Regions from separate parts of the Pseudarthrobacter sp. R1 genome, predicted to be linked through region 3. Evidence: riboswitches for the same ligand, from Rfam matches in the RefSeq annotation. Region 3 holds a riboswitch; each other region holds the start of a gene.
What was found. Region 3 has a riboswitch for S-adenosylmethionine ahead of metX (homoserine O-acetyltransferase MetX). Riboswitches for the same ligand answer to the same signal wherever they lie in the genome.
Positions count from the first base shown of each region.

Region 1: another riboswitch for S-adenosylmethionine. It lies ahead of M8J71_RS19755 (cobalamin-independent methionine synthase II family protein); the one in region 3 lies ahead of metX (homoserine O-acetyltransferase MetX).
Region 2: another riboswitch for S-adenosylmethionine. It lies ahead of M8J71_RS14480 (aminotransferase class V-fold PLP-dependent enzyme); the one in region 3 lies ahead of metX (homoserine O-acetyltransferase MetX).
Region 4: another riboswitch for S-adenosylmethionine. It lies ahead of M8J71_RS03480 (DUF1737 domain-containing protein); the one in region 3 lies ahead of metX (homoserine O-acetyltransferase MetX).

Region 1 covers NZ_JAMKFI010000009.1:521,176-526,786, forward strand. Annotated here, with positions in the region: gene M8J71_RS19755 (cobalamin-independent methionine synthase II family protein) at 70-1,275, opposite strand; SAM riboswitch class I at 1,287-1,393, opposite strand; partial or broken gene M8J71_RS19760 (carboxypeptidase) at 1,481-1,664, shown strand; gene M8J71_RS19765 (adenylosuccinate synthase) at 1,926-3,215, shown strand; gene M8J71_RS19770 (YegP family protein) at 3,479-3,829, shown strand; gene M8J71_RS19775 (RNA polymerase sigma factor) at 4,122-4,673, shown strand; gene M8J71_RS19780 (hypothetical protein) at 4,670-5,581, shown strand.
Region 2 covers NZ_JAMKFI010000008.1:786,735-792,345, reverse strand. Annotated here, with positions in the region: gene aroA (3-phosphoshikimate 1-carboxyvinyltransferase) at 1-197, shown strand, start outside; gene rsgA (ribosome small subunit-dependent GTPase A) at 181-1,296, shown strand; gene hisN (histidinol-phosphatase) at 1,345-2,157, shown strand; SAM riboswitch class IV at 2,849-2,962, shown strand; gene M8J71_RS14480 (aminotransferase class V-fold PLP-dependent enzyme) at 2,999-4,432, shown strand; gene M8J71_RS14475 (class I SAM-dependent methyltransferase) at 4,534-5,292, shown strand; gene M8J71_RS14470 (metal-dependent transcriptional regulator) at 5,324-5,611, shown strand, end outside.
Region 3 covers NZ_JAMKFI010000005.1:244,291-249,901, forward strand. Annotated here, with positions in the region: gene M8J71_RS05290 (bifunctional o-acetylhomoserine/o-acetylserine sulfhydrylase) at 1-664, shown strand, start outside; SAM riboswitch class IV at 760-875, shown strand; gene metX (homoserine O-acetyltransferase MetX) at 888-2,003, shown strand; gene M8J71_RS05300 (MFS transporter) at 2,185-3,567, shown strand; gene M8J71_RS05305 (zinc-dependent alcohol dehydrogenase family protein) at 3,671-4,789, shown strand; gene M8J71_RS05310 (LysR family transcriptional regulator) at 4,814-5,611, opposite strand, start outside.
Region 4 covers NZ_JAMKFI010000004.1:81,120-86,730, forward strand. Annotated here, with positions in the region: gene M8J71_RS03460 (HNH endonuclease signature motif containing protein) at 1-756, opposite strand, end outside; gene M8J71_RS23430 (DUF1905 domain-containing protein) at 1,023-1,325, shown strand; gene M8J71_RS03470 (O-succinylhomoserine sulfhydrylase) at 1,383-2,591, opposite strand; gene M8J71_RS03475 (rhodanese-like domain-containing protein) at 2,592-3,002, opposite strand; partial or broken gene M8J71_RS03480 (DUF1737 domain-containing protein) at 2,999-3,277, opposite strand; SAM riboswitch class IV at 3,291-3,405, opposite strand; gene opgC (OpgC domain-containing protein) at 3,698-5,611, shown strand, end outside.

The sequences.
Region 1 (5,611 bases), on a different contig from region 3:
AAACGCCGGTCCCGCGCACCCGATCCAAGCGGTGCACGGAACCGGCGGTTTTTGCGTTTCTGTTGCGGGCTACCAGAGCCGCTTGGTAGCCCGGCGAGCACCCTCGCCCAGGGCTTCCAGCTTCGCGAAGGCGATCTGCGGGTGGACCCTGCCGCCCAGGCCGCAGTCGGTGGAGGCGATGACGTTCTCCCGGCCCACAACCTCTGCGAACCGTACGATCCGGTCTGCCACCAGGTCCGGGTGCTCCACCACATTGGTGGCGTGCGAGACGATGCCCGGGATGATGACCTTGCCCTCGGGGAGCTTAGTGTCCTCCCAGACCCGCCACTCGTGCTCGTGGCGGACGTTGGCAGCCTCGAAGGAGTAGCCGCCGGCGTTGATCTGCAGCATCGTGTCCACCAGGTCCGCAAGGGGGAGGTCCGTGGTGTGCGGGCCGTGCCAGGAGCCCCAGCAGAGGTGGAACCGGACCTGCTCCTCGGGAAGGCCGCGGAGGGCGTAGTTCAGGGCTTCCACGCGGATCTGCGTGAACTTCAGGTAGTCGGCCACACTCGGCTCGGGGCTGATCTGGTCCCAGTTCTCGGCGATGGAGGGATCGTCGATCTGGAGGATCAGGCCGGCGTCGATGATGGCCTTGTACTCTTCACGGAGCGCATCGGCGCAGGCGTAGATGTATTCCTCCTCCGTGGCGTAGTACTCATTGGTGATACGTGAGGCGCTGCCGGGGGAGAGTGCCGCAACAAACCCTTCCTTCAGTCCGGCGGCGGCCAGGCCTGCCTTCAGGTTTGCGACGTCGGAGGCGACGGCGTCCTGGCCGGTGTAGACGAGCGGTCCAGTGACCTTGGGGAACGGCTTGGGGCCACCGGTGAAGATGCCGCTGGTGGGATCGTTGTAGGCCTCTGCAAAGTCGGTGCGGTCGCGGCGGTGGATGAAGCCGGTGAGCTGGACGTTGCCAGGGGTGGATTCTTTCGGTTCAACCGCCCACTTGGCGTCGTTGTCCAGTTCCAGCCCGCCCATGCGCGCGAACGAGTAGGACCACCATGCGCCATAGTCCACAGCGGCGGACATCGCGTGCCCGTATTCGCCGTCGTTGGGAATGTCGATGCCCAGGCTTTGCTGGCGCTGGACCAGGTCCACCACGGAGGCGGCAAGGAGTTCGTTGTAGCCGTCAACATCGGCAGGGTTCTCTTCGCGGGCGGCGTTGGCTGCGATCAGTTCAGGGGTGCGCGGCAACGATCCGGCGTGGGTGGCGCGGATGTGGTCTGTGTTCAGGGACATGCTGGATTTCCTTTCCATCGGTCCTGGCAGTAGCACCTTCGCAGGCAGGACGTACCTGCACTATGTGGGGTTGCTGCGGCGTCATCGATCCAGGTCTCTCGGCCGCTCCGGATGGGTACTCTCACTTAAATGCACCGGTACGCCCGGGAGCAAATCCGCTGTCGGATTATGTCGGCGGGGAAACGAGGGGCGGAGCTTTCAAACGTACCTGGACGGCTACGCCCTGGGGCTCCGGAGCAACGGATAATTGATCAAGCAGACGGTCACCACCCTTACCGCAACCGCCCGCAGCAATCGCTGACGGATCAATTGCCGACGCCGACACCTCCTTCTGGGACAGCCTCGCCACCCAGACCTCCCGCCCGGGCGAGGAAGCTGACGACGAGTAGCATCACCGCTGACAGTCCGCCGCGGTCCTTTGCCGCGCAGGAGTCCTTTACCCTGCAAGAAGGACCGCGGCGGCCCAACGAGTGGACAAAGTCGCTCATCGGCTAAACTTGGGTGGTAAGAGCCCCGGAACTCTTGCGTCGCTGTGCCGCCCGCGGACCAGCGAAGGCCGGTCCATTCGGGGCATTCTCATGAACGGCGCTGCACCAGGCCGCCACGTTGTGGCATGGCACGGGCAGCCCGAACGAATGGGGGAGGATCCCATGCCAGCAATTGTGATCGTAGGAGCCCAGTGGGGCGACGAAGGAAAAGGCAAGGCGACCGACCTGCTGGGCGGCCGCGTTGACTACGTCGTCAAACCCAACGGCGGAAACAACGCCGGGCACACCGTCGTCGTAGGCGGTGAAAAATACGAACTCAAGCTGCTTCCGGCAGGCATCCTCAGCCCCAACGCGGTACCCATCATCGGCAACGGCTGCGTTGTTAACCTCGAGGCACTCTTCCAGGAAATCGAAGGCCTCCAGGCCCGCGGCGCCGACACTTCAAAGCTTCGCGTCTCCGCGAACGCACACCTTGTTGCTCCCTACCACCAGGTGCTGGACAAGGTGACGGAGCGCTTCCTCGGCAGCCGCGCCATCGGGACCACGGGCCGCGGCATCGGCCCCGCCTACATGGACAAGGTGGCCCGCCTGGGCATCCGGGTCCAGGACGTGTTTGACGAGTCAATCCTCCGCCAGAAGGTGGAAGGTTCGCTGCGCCAGAAGAATGAACTCCTGGTCAAGGTCTACAACCGCCGTGGCGTGCTCGTGGATGAGATCGTGGAGTACTTCCTCTCCTTCGCCGACCGGCTCCGCCCGCTGGTCATCGACAGCACCTTGGTCCTCAACTCTGCCCTGGACGAGGGCAAGGTGGTCCTGATGGAAGGCGGCCAGGCAACTTTCCTGGACGTGGACCACGGAACCTACCCGTTCGTCACCTCCTCCAACCCCACAGCTGGCGGGGCCTCCGTGGGTTCGGGCATCGGGCCAACCCGCATCTCCCGCTCCATCGGCATCATCAAGGCGTACACCACACGTGTTGGCGCCGGCCCGTTCCCCACGGAGCTTTTCGACGAGATGGGCGTCTACCTGCAGAAAACCGGCGGTGAGTTCGGCGTCAACACCGGCCGGCCGCGCCGCTGCGGATGGTACGACGCCGTCCTGGCCCGCCACGCCTCACGCGTGAACGGCTTCACGGACTACTTCGTCACCAAGCTGGACGTGCTCACCGGCATCGAGCAGATCCCGGTGTGCGTTGCCTACGACGTCGATGGCGTCCGCCACGACGAAATGCCCATGACGCAGACCGAGTTCCACCACGCAGTGCCGATCTTCGAATACTTCGAGGGCTGGACAGAGGACATCACGGGTGCGCGGACCCTGGCGGACCTGCCGGAGAACGCACGCAACTATGTCCTGGCCCTGGAGAAGCTGTCCGGGACGCGCTTCTCAGCCATCGGTGTCGGACCGGACCGGGACCAGACCATCGTGGTGAACGACCTCATCAACGACTGACGCGTCAGGATTTACGACGGCGGCGGGCCACCTTTGGAAGGTGGCCCGCCGTTTGTCTTTCCGGCGCCGCGGCAATTTACACAGGGTTTACGGGGCAGGCCTTGTAAGGCTGCGTCATTGGACGTCAGACTTATAAGCACCACGTGATGCGATCACCAATTCGTTCGACCAAACCCGCGGAAGCATGCGCAGCAACGGCGCACGGACCGGTCGGTGACAAAGATGTCGCCGGGCAGGATCCCCGCAGACCGGAAGGATTTGTTATGGCCGGAAAGTTCGAAGCTTTTGTCGACTCAGATTCATTTTTCAGGTTCCGGCTTCTGGCCCCCGATGGCACGGTGATGGCGGTGTCCGGCCCTTTCGAGGACAAATCCGCGCTCGCCGCCGGGATTGCCGCCGTCCGTGAATGCGCAGGTACCGGGCTGGTCACCGATCTTTGCCCTGCCGGGGCCGTAACCAGGACCGCCGCCGCGGCTCCTGCTGTTGTTCCCATGAGGCCCCAGGCCGACTGCGATGACAAGCGCGTCCCCGCCAGGGTGCACGCTTTCACCATCGCCAAGGAACCGCGCCGGCAGGGGAGTGCTCCTCGCTGGGCCCCGGCCGCGGCCCGCTGAACCTCCCGCAGAAAAAAGTTTGAAAAGTTTTTGCTGCAAGGCGTAACCCTTTGTAGGCCTGCAGCGATTACCCCTATGTAGCGCCGGTCTGGAACTTGTCCCCCATCACGTTCCAGGCCGGCTCTTTCACTTCCCGGTGCCAAAGGCAGTTGCGGCAACTGGCCGCAGCGCTTTGCGTGGCTGGCCCCGGGCAGTAGTTACTGAGGGGTAAAGTGAGGCGGGGAAAAGGCATTCCCCATCGGATCAGGCCTCTTCCGCCCGGAACCCCTTTTTGACTGAAAGCACTACGTCCGTGACAGATGCACTCACAGACGGAACCCTGCGGGACCAAGCCGCCGGCGCGTCCGTCTTCAGCGTTGTCTACCGGACCTATGCATCACAAGTCCTGGGCTATCTCGCGGCCCGGGGAGTCGAGGACCCGGAGGCGGCCATGCAGGAAGTGTTCCTCTCCGTCCTGCCACGGCTCGACACCATCCATGGCGGCGCGGCGGGCCTCCGGACTTTTATCTTCTCCGTCGCGCACGCCCGTATGGTGGACGATCACCGCCGCCAAAGCCGCACCCCGGCCAGATTGCCCTTCGAGCCTGAACTGGACCAGCGTGAAGATTCCTCCGCGGAGACGGATGCCCTCGAACGTATTTCACCCCGCGAGGTCATGGGCCTGCTGGACGGATTGCCGCAGGACCAGCGCGAGGTCCTGGCCCTTCGTCTCGTTGCCGGCCTCACCGTGGAGCAGACAGCGGAAGCCATGGGCAAGAGCGCCGGCGCCGTAAAGCAGCTTCAGCGGCGGGCACTGGCTAAACTTCGCGAACTTGCGGCCGTGAAGGAGTACCTGAGGCCATGACGCACATAGATTATCTGCCCGCCATTGTGGAGGAGATGCTCCTCGACGCCGGACACGGCAAGGACCCCGAGCTTCGCACCGCCCTTCTTGCGCTGGGGTCGCTGGCATCACTGCCCGCACCGGCCCCGTCCGGAAAACTTGCCGATCTGCTGGCGGAACCCGCCGCGGCGGGTCCACGGGCGGCGGGCGGCGCGGCCGGGACTTCGGAAAGCGGACCCGATGAACTTGCCAGGCGCCGGGGGCTTCGGGCACACCGGCCGACCGTCGTTGGCCTTGCCCTGATAGCAGGCATGGGACTTGGCGTGGGCGGGGTAGCTGCCAGTTCCGCAGTGCCCGCCGCATCCGGCAGTCTCTCGATCCAGCACATGCTTGAAGACTGGACACCCGCCTGGAGCCTGCCCGCGCAGGGCGTCCTTGGCGCCATGGTGCTGCCGGACCCCGTGGATGATCCCGGCCCGGATGCAGCGGCGCACAGGGAACAGGAACCTGGCGTCGCCGAAGGAGACACTGCTGCCGGTGGCACCCGCACAACCCCTCCCGCCCCGGAGGATTCGTCTGTCCCATCCGGCGCCCCGGAAGCCGCGGCACCGGACAGGCCCGGGCAGGGGCAACAAGGGAACGGGGAGGCTCAAGGGGGCGGCGGTCGGATCACTGCCACCGGCTCCGGGAAGAGCGACGCCGAGGCGGCTGACGAGAAGGAAAATGCGGTCCCTGCCGGTGTGCTCCCGGAGCAGGCAGCTGGTCAGGGAGGCGCAGGTGCCCGGGACGAGGCTGACCACGCGGCTGGAGCGGTGCCACGGGGACGGGCGGATTCCGTGCCGGAAGTCCTCAGGCAGGGTGTGGACGCCGCCGGGGCAGCTGCACATGCAGTGCCCGGTGCGAAATGGCTGCAGAAGTTCAGCCGGTAGCCGCACGGGGAAGTACGTTAGCCTGCGGGC
Region 2 (5,611 bases), on a different contig from region 3:
TCCGCAGTTATGCCGACCATCGCATGGCCACGGCCGGAGCCATCCTCGGCCTGGCAGTGGAGGGCGTGCAGGTGGAGGACATCGCCACGACTGCCAAAACCATGCCCGACTTTCCCCGGCTGTGGGCAGCCATGCTTGCCCAGGCGGGCCCGTCCAGTACCGGCACGGGAGGTTCAACCGGTGGCCCGGAGCACTGATTCCTGGGACGAATCGGATGTCCGCATCCGGCCCAGCAAGAAGGGCTCGCGTCCCCGCACCAAGGATCGGCCCAGCCATGATGATGCCGTCACGGGACGCATTATCACCGTTGACCGCGGCAGGTATACGGCCGTGGTGGGTGAGGACTCCGGCAACGAACGCGTAGTCATTGCAGCGAGGGCACGGGAGCTGCGCCGCAACCCGGTGGTGGCGGGCGATTTCGTCTCCCTCGTAGGCGATGTCTCCGGCGAACCGGACACCTTGGCCCGGCTGGTCAAGATCCAGGACCGCAGGACCCTCCTGCGCCGCAGTGCGGACGACACCGATCCCGTGGAACGCGCCGTGGTGGCCAACGCGGACCAGCTCGTCATTGTGGTGGCGGCTGCCAACCCCGAGCCCCGCACCGGCTTCATCGACCGTGCCCTGGTGGCGGCGTACGACGCCGGGATCGAGCCGATCCTGTTGGTCACCAAGGCGGATGTCAAGGATCCAGCGGAGCTGTTGTCCAACTACACCCACCTCGACTTCCCCGTGATCATCAGCCGGACGGCCGACTCCAGCGCCTCGGGGATCGATGCCCGCTCGGACGACGGACTGTCCGCACGCCTGGACAGCGGGGCTGTCGCGGAACTCCGCGGTTACCTGGATGGAAAAGTGACAGTCATGCTGGGGCATTCAGGCGTCGGCAAGTCGACCATGGTGAACGCACTGACCGGTGCAGAGCGTGCCACCGGCGGGGTTAATGCGGTGACAGGTCGGGGCCGCCACACGTCGTCGTCGGCGCTGGCCCTGAGGCTGGCGGACGCACCCGCCGGCAGCTGGATCATCGACACCCCGGGCATCCGCACCTTCGGCCTGGCCCACGTGGACCCGGACCGGATCCTGCGTTCCTTCCCGGACCTCTCCCCCGGCATCGAGGATTGCGAACGCGGGTGCAAGCACACCGCCACCGCTGTGAACTGCGGCCTGGACGCCTGGGTGGGCGGCGGCCACGCCGGTGCCACCGGAGAAGCCCGGCTGGCATCTCTGCGGCGCCTCCTGGGCACGGACCCGCGGCTGGAGGCGCAGGAGGCGAAGGAACTGGGCAGCGTCAACTGACGGCGCCGATCTCCCAGCAGAACCGCGCGCAGACGGTAGTTTGGAACCATGATCCAACCCGCTTCAAGCTATAACGATGACCTGCGCCTGGCGCACGTCCTGGCAGATTCCGTGGATGACCAGACCATGAGCCGCTTCAAGGCCCAGGACCTCCAGGTGGAGACCAAGCCCGACCTGACGCCGGTCACCGACGCGGACAAGGCGGCGGAAGAAGCCATCCGAGGGCAGTTGTCCCGTTCCCGTCCGCGTGACGCCGTGCTCGGCGAAGAGTTCGGCAGCACCGGCCACGGGTCCCGCCGCTGGATCATCGATCCCATTGACGGCACCAAGAACTTCGTCCGCGGGGTCCCCGTCTGGGCCACCCTGATCGCCCTGGTGGATGAAGGCGAGCCGGTTGTTGGAGTGGTGAGCGCTCCCGCCCTGGGCAAGCGCTGGTGGGCGGCCAAGGGCATGGGCGCCTACATGGGACGTTCGCTGGCTGCTGCCACCCGGCTCCGCGTCTCGAATGTCGCCAACCTTTCGGACGCTTCGCTGTCCTATTCCAGCCTGGGCGGGTGGAAGGAACGCGGGAACCTGGACAACTTCCTGGGCCTCACCGAGGACGTGTGGCGGACCCGGGCTTTCGGCGATTTCTGGTCCTACTGCATGGTGGCTGAAGGCGCCGTGGACATCGCCTGCGAACCCGAGCTCAACCTTTACGACATGGCGGCACTCGTGCCGATCGTCGTTGAAGCGGGTGGCCGCTTCACCTCCCTCGAAGGAGAGGACGGGCCGTTCGGCGGCAACGCACTGGCCACCAACTCCATCCTGCACTCCGAGGTGCTCCGCAGGCTGAACCCCGACCTGGACGACCTTCCCTAGGGTCCTTCACCGAAGAATCAGCGGCGGGGGGCCCCCCAAAAAGGAGCCCCCCCCCGCGTTTTTCGGCCCAACGCAAGCTTTTTTAAAGGGTGACAAAAAGCAGAAACAATTTGTCTGCGCTTTCGCACTCTCCGCCCCCCTGTCCCCGCTTACCACCACGACACGGGGTCCCGCGGCAACCCGCTGGGTGCTCGCCGCCCGCACCCCCCCCCCGGCAACGCCGTACCCTCCCCCCCGGTGACTCCGGGGTCCCCCCGCCCAACACGCCCCACGCCTACCGCATGGCCAGCCACTACACGCGCTTCCTCAACTGGATGACGCCCGGCGGCGCCGAGGCCTACTACGAGCGCGTCGGCACGCCCATCGACTCCCACATCCCGCACGACAGTTCCGTGCGTGGTCTGGGGGCTCGGGGGTTATAAAAGGAGGCGAGGGCGGGGCGGGCCCGTCGGCGCCCACCCCCCCCCCCCCCACCCCCTTCCGCCCCCCGGGGGTCCCCCGCGGCCCACCCCCCGCCCGGCCCGCCTTCCTCGAGGCCCCTACACAAAAGAACGGGGGGGGGCCCCCCCAAAAGGGGGGCGCCCGCCGTCGTTTCTTCGGCCAAAGCAGCACTTTTCAGCAGGCGTAACAAAGTGCTTAACATTTGTGCCGGCTTCGAACCTTCCTGCCCCATGTCCTACGCTCTTAACCAGGTCACGAGTGCCAGCGCGAAACCCCGGTTTGCTGGCCGGCAACCCTCCAACCGCGGTGGGGTGCCCCGGGTGACGACCAGGCCGGTCCGGAACGGATGCGGCAAGCGCGGATTCCCGGAGCAGGGAGTCCTTTTCGAAGTGAGGTCTCTGTGACAACTGCCACCGTCTCCCCCAACGCCGCCGCCCAGCCCATCCAGGCTGAAGCTGCTGCCCTTTTTGATGCCCGCCGTACTGTTGCCGGCCGTCCCCTTGCTGCCGTCACAGGCGCGGAAATCCAGGCGCCCCTGATCTCCGGCGGCCACGTCCGGTACGCAAACCTCGACTATGGTGCCTCGGCTCCAGCCCTCTCCGTGGTCTCGGCCTACCTCAACGAGATCCTGCCCTTCTACGCGAGCGTCCACCGCGGCGCCGGCTACGCGTCCCAGATCAGCACGTCCGTCTACGAGAACGCCCGCAGCATTGTCCGGGACTTTGTGGGCGGCCGCCCTGACGACTCGGTGATATTCACCCGCAACACCACCGATTCCCTCAACCTGCTGGCGGGCTGCCTGCCCGCGACGGACGGACGTCCGGACGGCGACGTCCTATACCTGGACATCGAACACCACGCGAACCTGCTGCCGTGGCAGGGTGTCCCCCACCGGAGCATCGTTGCCGCTGACACCATCGCCGGGACCATCGAGTCCGTGCGCGACGAGCTGGAGCAGGGCGGCGTGAGCCTGCTCGCCGTCACCGGCGCCTCCAACGTCACCGGTGAGATTCTTCCCATCCGGGCCCTCGCCGCGCTCGCCCACGAACACGGCGCACGGATTGTGGTTGACGCGGCCCAGCTTGCGCCGCACCGCCGCGTGAACATCGCCGCGGACGGCGTCGACTACCTCGCCTTCTCCGGCCACAAGCTTTACGCGCCGTTTGGTACCGGTGTACTGGTGGGACGCGCCGACTGGCTCGACGCCGGAACGCCCCACCTCGCAGGCGGCGGCGCCGTCAAGGAAGCCAGGCTCGACGGCGTCAGCTGGGCCACCGGCCCTGCCCGCCATGAGGCCGGCTCGCCGAACGTCCTTGGCGCAGCTACGCTGGCCCGCGCCACACAGGTGATCGCCGGCCTGGACCAGGAGCAGTGGCACGCCCACGAATCGGCCATCCGATCCTTCCTGGTGGAAGGCCTGCAGAACATTGACGGCGTGACTGTGCATCAGATCTTCAAGGACACCAACCCGGATACGGACACGATCGGCGTGGTCAACTTCTCCGTAGAAGGCTACGACGCCGGTCTCGTGGCCGCCTACCTGTCTGCGGAACACGGCGTAGGCCTGCGGGACGGCCGCTTCTGCGCGCACCCGCTGCTGAAGCGGCTCGGGCTTCCTTCCGGTTCCCTGCGTGCGAGTTTCGGTGTCGGTTCACGCCTCGAGGATGCAGAACGGCTCCTTGCCGGCATCGACTCGCTGCGCCGCAACGGCCTGGGGTGGGACTACGTCGTGGACGCGGGGCGCTGGGTTCCCGCCAACGACACGCGCACGTACCCGCACTGGGCACCGAACACTCCAGGGACCGCCGGGGCCGCCCCCTGCATCGACGACTGAACACTCGCTGTTGGCACTGACTCTGCTTACTGATCCTGCCTCAGGGGCGGGTGCGGTAAATTCGAAGGATACCCAAGGGCATCGGACGAAGGAGGCCACGCGTGGTACGGGGTGGCCCCAGGCTTGACCACGGACGGCGGCAGGAGCTCGGCCAGAGCTTCCAGGACGGCGGCCGGCACTACCAGCAGGTCCGTCCGGGCTACCCGGAAGAATCAGCCCGCTGGCTGGTTCCCCCGGATGCCCGCGAGGCGCTTGATGCCGGTGCCGGCACCGGTAAGTTCACCGAACTGCTGCTGGACATGGGCCTGGCCGTCACGGCGGTAGACCCCTCTGCCGACATGCTCGAGCAGTTACGGGCGCACTATCCCGCTGCCACGGCAGTCCAGGCCACCGCGGAGGCAACTGGCCTGCCCGCCGCAGCCTTCGACGTCGTAAGCGTTGCCCAGGCATGGCACTGGTGCGACGCCCTGGCCGCAAGCACGGAACTGGCACGCGTCCTCCGCCCGCACGGAACGCTGGGCCTGATCTGGAATCAGTTGGACACCTCTGTCCCCTGGGTCCACCGGCTCTCCCGGATCATGCACGCAGGGGATGTGTACAAGGCGGACTTCCGGCCTGTCGTGGGGCCCGAGTTCCGGGGGCTTGAGGGACACGTCACCCACTGGCAGGACCGCGTCAGCACCACGGACCTGGTGGAGCTGACGAAGTCGAGAAGCTACTACCTGCGCGCCGGCGAAACCACCCGCGCCAAGGTGTTGGCCAACCTGGACTGGTATCTCCACGACCACCTGGGCCACAGCCTGGAAGAAGAGCTCGAACTGCCGTACCTGACGCTGACCTGGCGGGCCTTCAAGGCATGACGGAGAACAGGCAACGGGTAGGCTTGGAGCTGTGAAGACCAGCGCGCCCTCCTCCTCCATTGAGGATTACGTCAAGGTCATCTACTCCTTCACGGAATGGCAGGACAAGGCCATCACGTCCTCCCAGCTTGCGCAGCGCCTTGGCGTCGCCAACTCCTCGGTCTCGGAAATGGTCCGCAAGCTGAAGGACCAGGGCCTCGTCGACCATAAGCCGTACAGCGCCATCACGCTGACGGACGCCGGCGTCCGCCTGGCCCTTTCCATGGTGCGCCGCCACCGCCTGATAGAGACCTACCTTGTCCAGCAGCTGGGCTACAGC
Region 3 (5,611 bases):
GATCGTGGACTCAGGAAAGTTCGACTTCGCCAAGGACCCCGCCAAATTCCCCGGCTTCAACACCCCGGACCCCACCTACAACGGGCTGGTTTACGCCCGGGACCTTGGCGCCGAAGGTGCCCTGGGTGCCAACCTGTCCTACATCCTGAAGGCCCGGGTGCAGCTGCTGCGCGACCTTGGCTCGGCAGTGTCGCCCTTCAACGCCTTCCTTATCGCCCAGGGACTGGAGACGCTGAGCCTGAGGGTGGAACGGCACGTGGCCAATGCCCTGGAAGTTGCCCGATGGCTGGAAGCGCGTGACGACGTCGAATCCGTCGCCTACGCCGGGCTGCCGTCCAGCCCCTGGTACGAGCGCGGACGCAAGTACGGCCCCAAGGGCACCGGCGCCATTGTGTCGTTCAACCTCGCCGGCGGCGCGGAGGCGGGCAAGCGCTTTGTGGACGCGCTGGAGCTGCACTCCCACGTGGCAAACATCGGTGACGTCCGTTCCCTGGTGATCCACCCAGCGTCGACCACCCACAGCCAGCTCTCACCGGAGCAGCAGGTGGTTGCCGGCGTAAACCCCGGCCTGGTGCGGCTGTCCGTGGGGATCGAGCACATCGATGACATCCTGGCTGACCTCGAGGCCGGCTTCCGGGCGGCCAAGGAGGCCACCGGCGCCTAACCGTACCCAGGGCACCAGCGCGGCGGCGGGCCGGGGAAGTCACAACCAGTCACACTCTTGGCGGCAGGCAGGGCCTGTTTCGTACACTCGAACCAGGTCATGAGTGCCAGTGACAGCCCCGGCTTGCTGGCCGGCAACCCTCCTTCCGCGGTGGGGTGCCCCGGGTGAAGACCTGGCCTGCCGGTCATTCGACGGCGGGCAAGCGCGTAGAAGAGGTCTTGCCATGACGGTTACCGTCACCCGTACCACCGTCCCCGAACACGGGATTGTCCGCTACGCCTCCATCGGAGGACTGAAGCTGGAAGCCGGCGGATACCTGCCGGACGTCACCCTGGCCTACGAAACCTGGGGCACCCTGAACGAGGACGGCAGCAACGCCGTCCTCATCGAACACGCCCTTACCGGCAGCACCCACGTAACCCGGGGCGATACCGAAGAACCCGGCTGGTGGGAACAACTCGCCGGGCCGGGTGCGCCGGTGGATACCAACCGTTTCTTCGTAGTGTCCATCAACATCGTGGGCGGCTGCTATGGGTCCACCGGCCCGTCGTCGCTTGCTCCGGACGGAGCGCCCTGGGGCTCGCGTTTTCCGCTGGTGACCCTGCGGGACAGCACTGTGGCGGAGGCCCGCCTGGCCGGCCAGTTGGGGATCGAGAGCTGGTTTGCCGTGCTGGGCGGATCGATGGGAGGGGCGCGGGCGCTGGAATGGGCTGTTATGTACCCGGAGCGGGTGCGGCGTTGTGCTGTGATTGCCGTGGGCGCCGCGAGTACTGCCGAGCAGATCGCCTTTGCCCAGGCACAGACCCTCGCCATCCGGCAGGACGCCAACTTCAACGGCGGTGACTACTACAACGGACCCGCCCCCGAGGAAGGCCTGGCCCTTGCCCGGCGCATCGCGCACATCACGTACCGCTCCCCGGTGGAACTGGACGGACGGTTCGGGCGCGCGCCGCAGGCCCCCGAGTCGCCGCTTCGGGGCGAGCAGCTGGCAGCCCGCGGGCGCTACCAGGTGGAGAGCTACCTGGATCATCAGGGCAGCAAGCTGGTCCAGCGCTTCGACGCCAACAGCTACATCGCGATCACCGAGGCGCTCATGAGCCACGACATCTGCCGGGGACGGGGGCCGCTCGCCCAGACCCTGTCCAGCGTCAATGCGCGCTTTTTCATCGCCGCTGTGGACTCGGACCGGCTTTACTTCCCGTCCCAGTCGCGGGAGCTGGCGCGGGCGCTTCCCGGGGAGGTGGACGTCCACGTCATCGAGGCGCCCATCGGGCACGACGGGTTCCTCACCGAGATCGGCCAGCTCGGATCGCAGCTCCGCGAGCACCTTTTGGCATAGGCCGACCTCCCGAAAGCCCGAATATGTGCATTAATGCAGATGGGCTCTGCATGATTCGCCGTTGAGCTGGGCGGAGAGGCAGACCATACTCAATGGGACCCGGCGGTTCGTGGCGAAATCACGCGTATCCGCCACAGCCTGTCCCAGTGGTGTCGAAGACGACGCCGAAGGAGTTCACTAAATGAGTACGGAAAGCTCCGCCGCACAGCGGCCCGAGGAAACCGACGTCAGGGCCTCAGGCCTGAAGAAAGTCGTTACGGCCTCCATGGCCGGCACTGTTGTTGAGTGGTACGAGTTTTTCCTCTATGCCTCCGCCGCCACCCTGGTGTTCGGCAAAATGTTCTTCCCCAATTCCGGGACCGAACTGGATGGCATTATCGCCGCCTTCGTCACCTATGCCGTGGGCTTCGTGGCCCGCCCCATTGGCGGCATCGTCTTTGGCCACTTCGGTGACAAGTTCGGCCGCAAGCAGCTGCTGCAGCTAAGCATCATCCTGGTGGGCGTTGCCACCTTCCTGATGGGCTGCCTGCCCACCTTCGCCCAGATCGGTTACTGGGCTCCGGCCCTCCTGGTGTTCCTGCGCTTCGTGCAGGGCTTCGCCGTCGGCGGTGAATGGGGCGGCGCCGTGCTGCTTGTTGCCGAGCACAGCCCCAACAAGTCCCGCGGGTTCTGGTCCAGCTGGCCACAGTCAGCCGTACCGATGGGCAACCTCCTGGCCACCGGCGTGCTGTTCACCCTTTCGGCCACGCTTTCCCAGGAAGCATTCCTTGGCTGGGGCTGGCGCGTCGCCTTCTGGCTGTCTGCCGTCATCGTGATCATTGGCTACTACATCCGCACCAAGGTCCAGGATGCGCCGATCTTCATTGAAGCCCGCAAGGAAGTCACGGTGGAGAAGAAGGGCTACGGTGTGGCCGAAGTCTTCCGCCGCTACCCGCGCGGTGTCTTCACCGCCATGGGCCTGCGTTTTGCCGAGAACATCCTGTACTACCTTGTGGTGACCTTCTCCATCACCTACCTGAAGATCGTCGTCCAGACTGACACCTCCCGCATCCTCCTGCTCCTGCTCGTGGCGCACTTCATCCACTTCTGCGCCGTCCCGCTCGTTGGCAAGATGTCGGACGCGTTCGGCCGTCGGCCGGTCTACATGGCAGGCGCCATCCTCGGCGGCACCTGGGGCTTCTTCGCCTTCCCCATGATGGACACCGGCAACGACATCGTCATCCTGGCCGCCATCACCATCGGCCTGCTGTTCCACGCGCTGATGTATGCGGGCCAGCCGTCCATCATGGCCGAGATGTTCCCCACCCGTATGCGGTACTCCGGTGTTTCCCTGGGCTACCAGGTGACCTCCATCGTCGCCGGATCGCTGGCACCGATCATCGCCACCTCGCTGCTGAATAGCTTCAAGTCCTCCACTCCGGTGGCGCTCTACCTGCTGGGAGCCTGCATCGTGACCGCAATCTCCGTGTTCTTCCTCAAGGAGACCCGCGGCATCTCGCTCCACGATGTGGACGCAGCCGACGCCAAGGGCACCGCCGACCTGCTCGCGGCCGGCAAGAAATAGTCACTGGCACCACCAGAGCCACGTAGCACCAACTGCCCGGACCCGCGACCCCGCAGGCCCGGGCAGTTGGGTGTCAGCACCTTCGACGAAGTCAGGATCTCCCATGAAAGCAGCCGTCCTTTACTCCACCGTCCCGTCCGGCACCAGCTACACCGAAGCGCATCCCCTTCGGGTCGAGGAGCTTGACCGGCCGGAACCCCGCGCCGGTGAGCTGGGCATCACGATCACCTACTCGAGCCTGTGCCACTCGGACCTGTCCGTGGTGGACGGCTCCCGCGTCAGGCCCCTTCCCATGGCACTGGGACATGAGGCTGTTGGGCGGGTTGCCGCGGTGGGTGAAGGGGTGACGGATGTCTCCCCCGGGGACCACGTGGTCCTCGTCTTCGTTCCCAGCTGTGGTGACTGCCGGGCGTGCAGGGCGGGCCGCCCTGCACTTTGCCACCGCGCGGCGGAAGTCAACGGGTCGGGGGACCTGCTGCATGGTGAGGCCCTGCTGCGGACGCCCGCGGGGGAGCGGATCAACCACCATCTGGGGGTTTCGGCCTTCGCCGATTACGCGGTGGTGGCCCGGGAATCTGTGGTGGTCATCGACGAGGACGTCCCCGACACTGTTGCGGCAATGTTCGGTTGCGCCGTGCTCACCGGGATGGGAGCCGTCCTCAACACGGCGGCCGTCCAGCAAGGCCAGTCCGTAGCCGTCTTCGGACTCGGCGCCGTGGGGCTTTCGGCCGTCATGGCCGCGGCGCTCGCTGGTGCCTCCTCCGTAATCGCCATCGATCCGAACGCCGGCAAGCACGGCCTCGCCCTGAAATGCGGGGCAACCGCCGTGGGGACCCCGGACGAGGCTCCCCGCCTGATCCAGGAGGCCGCCGGGGACGGCGTGGACACCGCCATTGAAGCTGTGGGGTCAGCCCGGGTCATCGCATCATGCCTCGAGCACGTGACGCGTGGCGGCGCCGTGGTCTCGGTGGGCCTGCCGCACCCCACAGCGGAACTGACTGTGCCCGCGCTCCAGTTCGCGGGGGCGGGCAAGCGGCTGCTGGGCTCGTATATGGGCGACGCCGTTCCGGGCCGGGACATCCCCTTGTACCTGTCGTACTGGCGGGAGGGCAGGCTTCCCGTTGAGCTGCTGCACACCGACACCCGGCCGCTTGACGAGATCAACGAGGGCCTCGACGCGCTGGCCGCGGGACAGGTTGTGAGGCGGCTCTTCCAAGCCTGAAACACGGCTCCGGATGACCAAGACCTAGGCAGCCAGCAAGTCCTGGCGTTCGGTAACTTCTTCCTTCAGCGCAGCGATCACGGCCTGCACCCGGGCGGACCGCAGCGATTCCGGCCGTGCCACGGCCCAGATGGGCACCTGGCGCTGGAAGGCGTGGGGGAGCACCGGAACGAACTCCGGATTCCGCGCCACCATGAAGTTTGGAAGCAAACCGATGCCGGCGCCGCGGCGCACCGCCTCCACCTGGGCAAAGATGCTCGTCGCCTGGAAGCTGGACTTCGGCGTGGGCAGCTGCGAGGACCGGTGGCCCAGTTCGGCAACCTGGAGGGCTGACTCAACGTAAGAGACGAAGCCGTGCTGCCCCACGCCGTCGGGCGTTTCCGGCAGGCCCCGCTCGGCGGCGTAGGCCGGGCTGGCGTAGAGCCGGAGGAAGTAGTTGGTCAGGAAGATGGCCTGTGCGTTGCTCACGTCAGTGCGGCCCACCACCACCTCCAGGTCCACACCGGAGCGGTTCTGGCTGACCTTGCGCGTGGCACTGAGCATCTCCACATTCAGCATGGGATGCCGCTGCTGGAGGCGGACCAGCGCAGGGGTTACGAATTCGGCGCCGAAACCGTCGGAGGTGCTCAGGCGAACCATGCCGGACAGGGCGTCCCGGTCCTGGCCCGTAACGGCAGCCAATGACCCCAGCGTTTCTTCGATCGTTTCCGCCGCCGCCACGGCCGAAGCCCCCAGCTCCGTCAATTCCCAGCCGTGCGGGCTGCGCTCCAGGGTGCGGCCGCCGAGTTGCTTGTCGAGGGCGAGGATCCGGCGGGAGATGGT
Region 4 (5,611 bases), on a different contig from region 3:
CGGTCCCTGCATTTCCCGGGAGATGGTGGTGAGCCGGTCCCAGATCGCGGAGGCCTGGTCTGCGGGCAGGCAGGCGGCGATCCAGCCCATCCCGTCGTTGTCCGGCCAGAATTCGACCCGCCGGTCCGCCACACTTTTGGCGTGCCGTTTCTCCAGGCTCTCCGGATGGTGGCGCTCCCGCCAGGCCCTGGCCTTGGCCTTGAACCGGTACGCCGGCATCTCCCCAACGGCGGCGGCTGCGGCCGGTCTCGGCGTGCCCGGGTCCAGGACAGGGTCCAGGAAGTGCGCCTCCAACGCCGCCGCCCCGGCAGGGTCAAGGCTCGCCGTTTGGTCCACCATGGCCCGGGCATGCGCCCAGGACATCGCCCCGGCCTGCAAAGCCGAAAGGGTCCCCGGCAGGAACGTGGTCAGGGCATGGGAATCGGCGAGCAAGGCACCGGCGGCCCGGTCACCGATCGCCAGCACACACCCGATCTCAGCCACCAGGCTCCGCTCCTGCGCCGTCGCCTCATACGGCGACCTCGCAGGAGCGTTCAGCGCTTTCGTGGCTTCGGCGAAGACCGCCACGGCCTGCACCTTCGCCGCCGCCAGTTTCGCTTCCGACCGCGCCACCGCGGCCAGAACGTCCAAAGCCCCGTCAGCAACCCGCTGCAACGGATCATCATCAAACCCCGCCGCAGCGTGCGGGCCAGCCCCGGCGTCAAGTTCGCCAGGGCCACCGGAAACAGCAACATCACTGCCAGCGAGCACCGCCATAAACGCAGCGACAGCAGCCGCAACGGACGCCTCCGCTGCACCACTGCCGGGTTCGTTTCCATACCCCAATCCTCTTGCGAGGGTCTGACAAAACAGGGCCTAAAAGTCCACCTGCTGGGAAAGAAATCAAAAAACTTTTCAGCCTGCACAGTTTAATCCCCCTGGCACGCCTGACGCTGGCCTCAGCGTGCGAACAGCAGGGCAACAAGACAGGAAAAATCAGCAACCGGTGGTGCCCCGGCAAGGGGGCGTGCCATACTCGGCGCGTGGCGGCGTCGTACTCCTTCAGAGCTGAGCTGTGGCTCTACCCCGGTGAGGCAGGCTGGCATTTTTTGACGCTGCCAGCAGACGTCGGGGATGACATCCACGAACAATGCGCCGGCGCCAGCAAGGCATTCGGATCCGTCAGGGTGACCGCGGAGATTGCCAGGCACTCCTGGCAGACCTCGCTGTTTGCGGACCAGAAAGCCGGTTTCTACCTCTCGCCGGTGAAGAAGGCCATCAGGGACAAAGCCCGGATTTATGAAGGCGACGAGGTGCCCGTCCAGCTCTCCATCGAAGAGGTCTGACAAAGCCCTCGCCCAGATGGCGCCGGTGCCGGAGCTCGGCCCCAGCACCAGGGACCTCTAGACCTGCTTGAGCGCCTGTTCCAGGTCGCCAATCAGGTCGTCCACGTCCTCCAGGCCCACCGAAAGCCGCACCACGCCGTCGCTCAAGCCGATGGCTGCCCGCCCCTCCGGACCCATCGCACGGTGGGTGGTAGTGGCCGGGTGCGTGATGAGGGACTTGGCATCCCCGAGGTTGTTGGAGATGTCGATGATGCGCAAACCGTCCAGCAGCGCAAAGGCAGCCTCTTTGCCCGAGCGGCCGCCCGTCGTCGCAAGCTCAAGGGTGAGGACCGTGCCGCCGGCGCTCATCTGTTGTGCCGCCAGTTCGTACTGCGGGTGGGACTTCAGGAGCGGGTACTTCACCCAGCTCACGGCGGGCTGCTGCTCCAGCCACTCGGCCAGCCGCAGGGCGGACGCCGATGAATGGTTGACGCGCAGGGCCATAGTCTCAAGGCCCTTGGTGAGCACCCAGGCGTTGAAGGCGGACAACGACGGGCCGGTGTGGCGCATCAGCTGCTTGACCGGCCCCTCGATGAACTCCTTGGTGCCCAGGATGGCGCCGCCCAGGACTCGTCCCTGGCCGTCGATGTGCTTGGTGCCGGAGTAGACGATGACGTCGGCACCCAGCTGCCCGCAGCGCTGCAGCAGGGGAGTCGCAAAGACGTTGTCGACGACGACGGTGGCACCTGCCGCGTGCGCGAGTTCACTCACCGCGGCGATGTCGACGATTTCCTGCATGGGGTTGGACGGTGACTCGAAGAACACGGCAGTGGTGGGCTGGGACAGGGCGTCACGCCACTGTTCCAGGTCAGGACCGTCCACGAACACCGTCTCCACACCCCACCGCGGCAGGATCTCATTCAGGATCACGAAGCAGGAACCGAAAAGCGAGCGGGCAGCCACCACGCGGTCGCCGGCAGCCAGCAACGCACCCAGGGCGGTAAAGACGGCGGACATGCCGGACGCCGTCGCAAAGCACGCCTCGGTTCCCTCAAGGAGGCGGAGGCGCTCCTGGAAGGTGGCAACCGAGGGATTGCCATAGCGGGAGTACACAAAGCGCTCGTCCTCGCCCGTGAAGGCGCGTTCGGCAGCGGCGGCGGATTCATACACGAACCCGGAGTTCAGGAATACAGCCTCGCTGGTTTCCTGGAAGTTGGTGCGGTCCAGCCCGCCGCGCACGGCCTGGGTGTCGGGGCTCCAGCCGGCGGCGTCTTCGTTGAAGGTCACTTAATTCTTTCCGAGGTTGGTGGGCAGTCCGCGGTTCTTCCAGCCGTTGACGGTGCGTTCGCCGTAACGGTCCGGCTCGCCTTCAAAGCCCTCCAGCACGTTGTAGGAGGTGTAGCCGGCCTGGGTGGCGGCAATGGCGGCCGCGATGGAACGCTGCCCGGAGCGGCACAGGAATACCAGTTCGGTAGACGGATCCTCTGGCGCCTGCTGGCTCAGGGAGCTAATGAAATCAGGGTTGGGAATGCCGCCGGGGAACGTCCACTGGATGAACAGCGGATCGTTGTCGGTGGCCTTTGTGTCGGGGATGCCGATATGGGCCCACTCGCCCTCAGTGCGGACATCCACCAGGATGGCTCCCTGCTCCAGCTTTTCCCACGCCTCCTGGGGCGTCAGGTCTCCGGCGTAGCTCATGCGTGGCCCTCGCCGTCGAACTCGAGGTCTTCGCCTGCGGATTCGAGGTTATCCACTGCGGTGGCGACGGCGGCGTCGGCGGAAGCGATGGCCGCCGGCAGGACCAATGCCTGCGCCACGATCACCTGGCCGCCGTTGGACGTTGCAGCCGGGCTGCCGTGGAGGAACTAGCCTTCGGCCAAGGCAGCGGAAATCCGTTCGCAAAAGGACCTGTCATCCGGTCCGGTGACAAGCCGGTAGGAAAGTCTTTCTTCAGGGGCAGGTGCGTCGGACACGACGGATCTCCTTCTCTCACGCTTGCAACTCGAATCGGTCGATATGCCGAGTATTCACCTGAGGCACCCCGCCGCGAAAGGAGGGTTGCCGACCGGCCAGTCAGGGCTTGGTGCCGGTACTCATTACTCCCCAGAAACGTAACACTTGGCGCGCAGGGCCGCACGGCCGCCGTCGTCATGTTCCGTAACTGAACGGGGCACCGTGCAGCAGGCAGCGGTTTCCATGACGCCGGAGAAACCGACGGCAGCGGCATCACCGCAGGTGGTTGGCGTTTTCTGGCCTTTTGCGGACGCACCGCCAGATACAGTTTCTTACGGGGCAGTGCCCCATCATCAGAACCAGCACCGGGGGTCCCCATCAGCACGCGATCTGCCGGGCCACAGCACCCTGCCGGCCTTTACGGGGTACCCCAACTGCGCGTGGTTGGGGCGCTCCTTGCCACACTGCTGATTGCCCTCGTGGCTGTGGTGCTGCCTGCAGGGTCGGCCCAGGCCGCGCGGAGTTTCCCGGAAGAGGGAAAGCCGCTGCTGGGCGCCGTCCTTGAATGGGGTGAGGACTCCGCCGCCGGTTTCACCGACCGGCTGGGTGCCTCGCCGGCCATTTTGGGCCACGACATAGCGTTTCCCTACCGCTCATCAGAGCAAAACGACATCGAGGGATTCCTGGAACAGTCCTCCCTGCAGGGTGCCCACGCGATGCTCACCGTGAAGCCCACGATGCCGCTGGACCAGATCGACGCCGCCGCTGCGAGGCCCTTCGCCGAACGGGTGTTGGAGCTTGCGTCCAGTTTCAAAGGGCAGCTGCTGGTCCGGTTTGCCCCGGACATGAATGCGAGCTGGGTTGAGTGGGGCCAGCAGCCGGCTGCCTACCGCGCAGCATTCCAGACCGTGACGGCGGCGTTCCGGGAGGTCGACGGCGGCGGGGGCACTGTGATGGTCTGGGAACCGTACCTGGGCACGGATTATCCGTTCGACCGGAACCGGAATGCGCCTGCACAGGGAAGCGATGGGTTCGCGCTGCTAGATAGTAACGGCGACGGCGTCTGGAACGGCTCGGACGCGGCCTACGAACCCTACTATCCCGGGGACGATGCGGTGGATTGGGTGGGCCTGACCGCCTTCCACGACGACACAGCCGGTGGCGCTGCCGTCAACACAGTTCCCCGCGCCGGCGAACTGCGGGACATGCTCACGGCCTCCGGCGGTGAAAACTTCTACGCCAGCTATTCCGAGGGACGGGACAAGCCGCTCCTCCTGCACACGTCCGCGTTCTACAGCCCGGCCTCCGGCGGCGCATCCGAAGCGGACATCAAGGCCGCCTGGTGGGACCAGGTGGTTGGGGTCGCCACCGCCGGTGAATTCCGCAGGGCAGGGGCTGTGGTGTGGGACGAACGGACCAGTACGCGGGACGCCGGAGTGGCAAGCATCGACTGGCGGCTCACCGGAAACCCGGCCATCGCCAACGCCGCCCTGGGCACGCTGGAAGCGTCCCCCATCGTCGCAGGCCCGGTCACCGAGGTCAGCTCCGGCAGCACATACGTCCGGGCCAACACCCTCACGGGGGCCGCTGCCTGGACAGTGGGCGCGGCGCTCCTCATCCTCCTGGTTGCCCTGTGGCAGATTCCCCGCCGGGTCAATGTCGCAACGGCGTGGGGATACTCAGACCCGTCCAGCAGGGATTCCCGGGTGGATATGTTGCGCGGCCTGGCCATTGTCTTTGTTGTGGTAAACCACCTGGGCATGACCTCGCTGTTCCAGTTGCTCACGCAGGAGGCGGTGGGGTTCGTCTCGGGTGCCGAGCTGTTTGTCCTCTTCTCCGGCCTGGTGGTGGGCATGGTGTACGGGCCCAGAGCGAAGGAGGACTTCGGAACGGTGGTTGACCTAACCTCGCGGCGGGCGGGCAAGCTCTACCTGACGGCACTGATAGTCCTGATTGGCGTCTTCCTGGTCTCGTTGCTGCCGATCTTCCGGACTGACGCCCTCACCACCTTTGTGGACCAGGGAACGGGCGGGGCAGGGCACGACGGCGCCGGCCGTACCTATGACCTGTATGCAGGCATGGAATCCCTGTTCCAGTTCCCGGTGCCGCCGCAGGTGCTCCCTGCCATCCTGCTGCTGCAGTTCGGACCCTGGCAGTTCAACGTGATGGGGCTTTACGTGGTGCTGCTCCTTGCCAGCCCGCTGATCCTGGCTGCGCTCAACCGCGGCAAGGCAGTCTGGGTGCTGGCCGGAACCCTTGCGGTCTACGCCGTGGGAGCGGCCACGAGGTTCCGGCTCCTGCCCTCGCAGTTCGAGGACTCGTTCCCGCTGCTCGTGTGGCAGGTGCTGTTCGTG